3 regions of the Novimethylophilus sp. genome follow, and region 3 is predicted to be linked to each of the others. Evidence: predicted binding sites of a transcription regulator. Region 3 holds the regulator's gene; each other region holds the start of a gene.
What was found. Region 3 encodes FliA, which starts transcription of late flagellar genes. Its sites were predicted from a motif close to CTAAAGTTNNCNNAAANNNTGCCGATANNA; they were not measured.
Positions count from the first base shown of each region.

Region 1: the regulator FliA is predicted to act here: its motif matches at 981-1,010, upstream of flgK (flagellar hook-associated protein FlgK).
Region 2: the regulator FliA is predicted to act here: its motif matches at 925-954, upstream of VGK14_RS04340 (flagellar protein FlaG).

Region 1 is NZ_DASXVH010000036.1:19,119-21,381, forward strand. Features, by position in the region: gene flgK (flagellar hook-associated protein FlgK) at 1-955, opposite strand, end outside; gene flgJ (flagellar assembly peptidoglycan hydrolase FlgJ) at 1,127-2,023, opposite strand; gene VGK14_RS04815 (flagellar basal body P-ring protein FlgI) at 2,023-2,263, opposite strand, start outside.
Region 2 is NZ_DASXVH010000033.1:22,926-25,188, forward strand. Features, by position in the region: gene VGK14_RS04330 (nitroreductase family protein) at 1-147, shown strand, start outside; gene rpiA (ribose-5-phosphate isomerase RpiA) at 160-846, opposite strand; gene VGK14_RS04340 (flagellar protein FlaG) at 1,070-1,471, shown strand; gene VGK14_RS04345 (tautomerase family protein) at 1,487-1,876, opposite strand; gene VGK14_RS04350 (SDR family oxidoreductase) at 1,879-2,263, opposite strand, start outside.
Region 3 is NZ_DASXVH010000045.1:26,429-28,691, reverse strand. Features, by position in the region: gene flhF (flagellar biosynthesis protein FlhF) at 1-227, shown strand, start outside; gene VGK14_RS06640 (hypothetical protein) at 220-1,026, shown strand; gene VGK14_RS06635 (RNA polymerase sigma factor FliA) at 1,029-1,733, shown strand; gene VGK14_RS06630 (flagellar motor protein) at 1,746-2,263, shown strand, end outside.

The DNA of each region.
Region 1 (2,263 bases), on a different contig from region 3:
TGCCGGCCAGGTCCTGGCCCAACTTGTGCTGATCGTTGAAGGTCTGGGCCAGCCCCATAGCCACACGCCCCAGCGCATTCTGGGCTGCGTCCAGTGAATTATTGCGGAAATCCAGCAAGCCGCCCAGCCTTCCGCCAGTCAAGCTGCCAGCTCCCAGCAGTGTGTTTCCCGATGCGTATTGATAGGCCACTTCGATACGCTGCTGATCTTCCGGCGATGGGACTGCGGCAAGTTTGTATACCTGCTGACCTACTACCAGCGGCTGGCCGTTACCGATATATACATTGTAACTACCGTCATTCTGCTTGACGGTAGTCGTCTTCACCTGCAAATTCAGCTGCGAAACCAGCTTCTCTCGCTGGTCCAGCAAGTCGTTTGGCGGCTGGCTGGTAGTGCCGACCTGTAGCACTATTTGTTCGTTGAGATCGGAAATCTGCTTGGCATAGGAATTCACCAGCGTTACACCTTCGGCGATCTGGCTATTGATGCCATTTCGAATCTCGGTAACGCGCTGCGACAGTGTCTGGAAACGCGTCACCAGTGCACTGGCATTACTCAGCAAAGCCTGGCGCGAAGCCGCCGCTTGCGGGTTCGCCCCAACATCACCGACCGCGCTATAGAAGGTCTGCAATGCCGGCGACAGGCCGACGTTCGAGTCCGCGAGCATATTGTCGATCTGCTTGATTTGCCCAAGATAGGCGTCGAGATGCGCGCTTTGCGCCTGCCCTTGTAGCACTTGGGCATCGAGAAACTCGCTGTACACTCGCTTGATCGTATCCACTTGCGTGCCCTGTCCGACAAAACCGTTGCCGGTGAGGGTTGCGATATTGGTGGACTGCACGATTTGCTGGCGATGGTAGCCTTCCGTGCTGACGTTGGCGATATTATGCCCGGTCGTCGACATGCCAAGCTGGGCAGCATTGAGGGCGCTGATGCCTACACTGTAGAAGCTCATGATTCAGTCATCCGTTGCATGTTTTTATTAACGGCAAATCCAGGGCAAACTTAAGCCCGGCGACAGTTACCAGCAGAAAACATACCAATTAATTTATTCTTCAAATTCAAAAAGATAAAATCATCCAGAAAAACCATCAGGCAAATCTTGCCGGTTTTGCGGCAAGCCTGTTCAGGCTGTTTCCGCAGCGGCGAGTTGCGAACGCATTGCCTGGCTGTTGATCACACGCAGCAGCCTGTCGGCATACCCAGGATCGGTCGCAAATCCGCCCTGCACCAGGCCTTGCGCGAAGCCTTCGGCGTCCCGGTTGAGCACGCCCGAGTACCGCGGATTGCTTGTGAGCAACCTGGCATAATCGGCAAACCCTTCCGCATACGAGCCGTAGGCGCGGAATTTTTCCGCCGTTTGCACCGGCTTGCCGTTCACATATTCGGTGACCTGCTTTTCCACGGTGGCGCCCTTCCAGTTGGACCCGGCCTTGATGTTGAACAGATTGTGGCTGTTGCTGCCATCGGCACCTTTCAGCTCATGCTTGCCCCAGCCGCTTTCCAGCGCCGCCTGCCCCAACAGCAAATGCGGTGCGACGCCGAGCGACTGCGCAGCTTCGGCGGCATGCGGCCATAGCTTGTCGACGAAACCGCCGGCTGATGGCGTAGCCGCGGGAGCCTCTTTCGCTTGCGGCAGCCTGGCTTCCGTTCCGACCGGAGCGAGATCGTAGGACACCGGCTTGACGATCGCCGTCTTGCCGTTCGCCTGCGGCAACTGGCGTTCGATCTGGGTCACCAGCATATCGGCCAGCCCGAAACCGCGGCTCTGCGAGATATTTTGCGATACCTGCTGGTCGAGCATTTCGGTAAAAGAGCGCGTTTCCTGGCTATCGAACAAGCCATCCTGGGATACCGTTTCGCGCATGGAGCGCAGCATCATTTGTAGGAAATAAGACTCGAACTGCTTTGCCGCCGCCTTGATGCCTTCTGTCGAATCGGCGGAATTGGCCAGTTTGCGCAGGCCATCCAGCGCCTGCGGATTGGATGCCAGCTGGTTGGAAATCGGCGCGGCAAGAGCCATCAGATGATTTCCAAATTGGCTTTCAATGCGCCGGCAGCCTTGATCGCCTGCAATATCGCCAGCAAATCCTGCGGTGTGGCGCCGACCGCATTGAGCGCCTTCACCACCTCGCCCAGCGTGGCACCGGCGCGCAGCATGACCAGCTCGCCCTTCTTTTCCTTGATTTCGATCTGTGCCTGCTCGCTCACCACGGTCTGGCCCTGCGACAAAGCGTTTGGCTGGCTGACCAGCGGCTCGCTG
Region 2 (2,263 bases), on a different contig from region 3:
TGCTATTTCGACGATGCGGTGCATGAACTGCTGGGCATCAAGGATTTGTCGTTGCAGAGCATGTATCACTTCACGGTCGGCGGCGCGCTCACGGATACCCGTTTACAGACGCTGCCGCCCTATGCGCATTTGCAGCGGAATATCTAGGGCATGTTCACACTAGTAAACCGAAGCCAGGCGCTCCTGCACCCGGCCGTTTTCTGCGATGAAAACCGCGCTGGCCAGCCCGCGGAATATGCCGTGCTCGACCACGCCCGGCGTGGCGTTCAGCATTTCGTCCAGCATCTTGCTGCCCAGTGTCGGCTCAAAGGTCATATCCAGCACCAGGCTGCCGTGGGAGGTGACCGCGAGGCCGTCCTTGGATGCGTTCTGGCGCAGACTGCCGCGCCCGCCCAGCGATTCGAGCGTTCGCCTGGCCAACTGCCAGGCGAACGGCATCACTTCTACGGGTATCGGAAATTTTTCTCCGATGCGGCCGACCAGCTTGCTCTGGTCGACCAGCACCAGGAATTTGTCGCTGGCTTTCGCCATCAGTTTTTCCCGCACCAGGTCGGAACCGCGGCCTTTCAGCAGCACCATTTCCGGAGTGACTTCATCGGCACCGTCGACGTAAAGGTCGAGCCGGCTCAGGTGTTCGATGGAGACGAGCGGCAGCCCGAGCTCCCGCGCCTTGATCGTGCTCACTACCGAGCTTGCCGCCGTGGTCACTTTAAGCCCTTCTTCGTTGCGGCGGCGCGCCAGCTCGTCGATAAAGTAATTGGCGGTCGAGCCGGTGCCCAGCCCGACAAGCATGCCGTCCTGCACCAGTGCGGCCGCATGGCGGGCGACGAGTTCTTTATCGTTCATGATGTACTCCTTTTGCTGCGGGCAGGAAAAGATCAAAGCCAACGTTTCGCACTAGCTTAAACGCTAAGCCATCGTCGCGTAAAGTTGATAAAAAATATCGGGTTTGGCCCAGGGTTATTTTCTTCGGCTTTGTTGGCGGGTAGAATATCCGGCAGTTGCTGTGCGCAGCCAGCTGTGACCAAAAACCAGGCGTTGCGTTAACCGTTAAACGAGAGGATTCGGCGTGGACGTTTCAGCGATAGCATCCCCAGCCATCACCACCCCCAATCGCCAGAACACGGGCAAGCCCAGGAGTTCCGGCCGAGCCGTCACTTCAGATCACGAGCCATCCACCCAGAAAACCACCCAAGCTGCTCATGAGCAGCAGACCACAACCGCGGATGATGCCCACGGAGATACCGAAAAAGCCGTCCGGCAGGTCAACGACGCATTTACTAAAAAACAGCAAAACCTTTTCGCGGCTATAGAGAAAGACCAGATCACCGGCATCGCGGTATTCAAGATAATGGACAAGAAGACCAACGAAGTGGTGCGCCAGCTGCCGGTGAAGGAAATCGTCTCGTTCGCGCAATCGCTCGAGGTTCCGCAGGGCTGGCGCGGGCAGCTGATACTCGATAAAGTCTGATCAGGCAGGCATGCCCTAGATCGCGATCGTAAAGCCGAACGCGATGTCGCTTGCGGGTTTGCCGCCCTCGATTCCCCAGTTCTCCAGCGCTACTTCGTGCAGCGCGATCGTTACATCCCCGGCTGCCGCGCCAAAATCCGCCATCACCTGCGTCAGCCCATCGTAAAGCGCGCGCTTGGTTTCCAGCGACCTGCCGGCGAACAATGCGACTTCGATGAATACATAACGCTGGCCGGACTTGGCCGGCAGGCGCATTTTCTCCCTGGGGTATTCGTTCAGGCGTATCAGCGAATCGTCGGGCGGGACTTTGAGCACCCGGCACAGCACCGCGTCGATACGGTCGAATAGTGCTTCGCTGCTCCCTTCCAGCCATCCCTGGGTGGTTTCGATACGCAGGCAGGGCATGATTATGAAGCCGGCCAGGCGTGGCTGCCGCCGGCATTCAGCGCCAGGTTGCCGCCATCCACCGGCAATAATACGCCGTTGACCGCCGCAGCGGCGTCCGAGGCCAGAAACAGCGCCGGCCCGACCAGATCTTCCGGCTCCAAGAGGCGGCCCTGCGGCAAACCCATCAGGATGCGCGGCAATACGTGGTCGCGAAAACGCGGCGTCTGCAGATGTTCACGCAAACCAGGGGTCAATGTCTGCGCGGGCAGCAACGCATTGACGCGGATGCCGTTACCGCCGTATTCCACCGCCAGCTCGCGCGTCATCTGGTGAATCGCGGCCTTGGTGGCGCTGTAGGGAAACGCCCCGCGCCCCAGCGCCAACTCGCCGGCGTTGGAGCCGATG
Region 3 (2,263 bases):
ACGAAGCCGTATCGCTGGCGCCGGCGATGGACTGCCTGATACGCTACGGCATCGACCTGCACTATGTCACCAACGGCCAGCGCGTTCCCGAAGACCTGCATCTGGCCAATGCCACCTATCTGGTGGACCGTGCGTTCAAAGGCCAGGCGGGGCCGGCAACACAGTTGAGCCGGGATGAAATGGCGTTGCAGGATGCCTGGTCCGGTAATGGAGCGGTCCTTGGTTAGGACCGCCGTTGATCAGGCCGAAGGGCTGCGGCGCATGTTTGCGGCCGATGCCGCGTATATGGTTGCGCTGCTCGGCGACGACGAGAACGACATCAGCGCCGCCCTGGCCCTGGCCCTGGCAGGGCAGGAAAAAAAAGTCCTGCTGCTGGACGAGCAATTGCGCGCCGGCGATCCTCACGTCCTGCTGGCCGCTGCGGTGCGCTACGACATCGGCCACGCCTTGCGGGGCGAAAAAAGTTTGCAGGAGATCGCGCTGCCGGCGGCGGGCATCACTTTGCTGCCGGCCGGCAGCGTTCGTCCCGCACACAAGGATGGCGCCCGAGTGCGGTTATTGGCGGCTTTCCACGCATTGGTCGGCAGGTTCGACATCGTCCTGATCCGCGCTGCGGCCGCCGCTCACCGACCCAGTTTCGGCTTCGCCCTGGCCGCGCCCGAGGTGATCGTGCTGTGCACAGGCAGCTCTTCCGGTATTACCGCTGCCTATAGCCAGATCAAGATTGCTGCGCATACTCCGGGAAATCGTCATTTCCGCCTGCTGTTCCGCGGCGTCGAGGAATCTCTGGCCAGCGTCCTGTTCCGCAATCTGGCCGGCGTCTGCCACCAGCACTTGAACCTGATGCCGGATTTTGCCGGTGTTCTGCCCGTGGAACGCAGCGCTGCCGCCGATGCATTGGAGATTTTGGCAGCCGGCATCGCCGGGTGGCCGCAGCCGGAACGGGACGACAGCCGTTTCGAAGCCTTCATGCGCCGTTTGCTCAGCGTGACTGGCACTTTCAAGCCGATCACCACGGATCATTAATCATGCCACTCCATTGCGTGGCGCAACGTCCCGCCTCTGATTTCGCGCCGCTGGTCAAACGCATTGCCTATCAATTGGCGGCCAGACTGCCGGCCAGCGTGCAGGTGGACGATCTGATGCAGGCCGGAATGATAGGGTTGCTGGATGCCATCGGCCATTTCGACCAAACTCAGGGCGCGCAGTTCGAAACCTATGCATCGCAGCGTATTCGCGGCGCGATGCTGGACGAGCTGCGCGAGATCGACTGGGTGCCGCGTTCGGTGCGCAAGAATGCGCGCGGCATCGAAAACACCATCACGCAACTCCAGCAGCAGCTTGGCCATGCGCCCACCGAGCAGGAAATCGCCGATGCCATGGGGCTGGATCTGGCAGAGTATCAAACCATGCTGGCGGATGCGCGCGGCCACCAGCTGGTCTATTACGAAGACTTCCATAATGATGACGGCGATCCGATAGAGTTTAATCTGGCGGACGGGCGTCCAAACCCGTTCGAAACCATCCAGGATCAAGGCATGCGCCGTGCGCTGGTGGAAGCGATAGCGGACTTGCCGGAACGAGAGAAAATGATGATGGCGATGTATTATCAGGAAGATCTCAACCTGAAGGAAATCGGCACCGTCATGGGGGTAAGCGAATCACGCGTCTGCCAGATTCATTCGCAGGCGGTCATGCGCTTGCGCAGCAGGCTCAAGGGCTGGATCGGTTAAGACTGCCGCCCGATGAAAAACCTACCAATCGACATCACTACTTTTGTCGGCATTATCATTGCACTGGGCGCCATCATCGGCGGGCAGGTACTCGAAGGCGGCCATGTTAGCACGCTGATGCAGCTCACCGCCTTCATCATCGTCATTGGCGGTACCATGGGCGCGGTACTGATCCAGTATTCGCTGCCGGTTTTCCTGCTGGGGCTGAAGCTGGTTTCATGGGCATTCGTGCCGCCGCGGGTGGTGCTGGAGGAGGTTATCGAGCAGATCACCGGCTGGGGCAATACCGCCCGCCGCGGCGGGTTGTTGTCGCTGGAGCCCATCCTGGTGGAAATGCAGGATCCGTTCATGAAAAAAGGCCTGCAGATGCTGGTGGATGGTGCCGAGCCGGAAAAGCTGCGCGAGGCGCTGGAAGTCGAGATGGATGCCTACGACGAGCATTATCGACTATCGGCGAAAGTATGGGAATCTGCCGGCGGCTATTCGCCGACGATAGGCATTATCGGCGCGGTGATGGGTCTGATCCACGT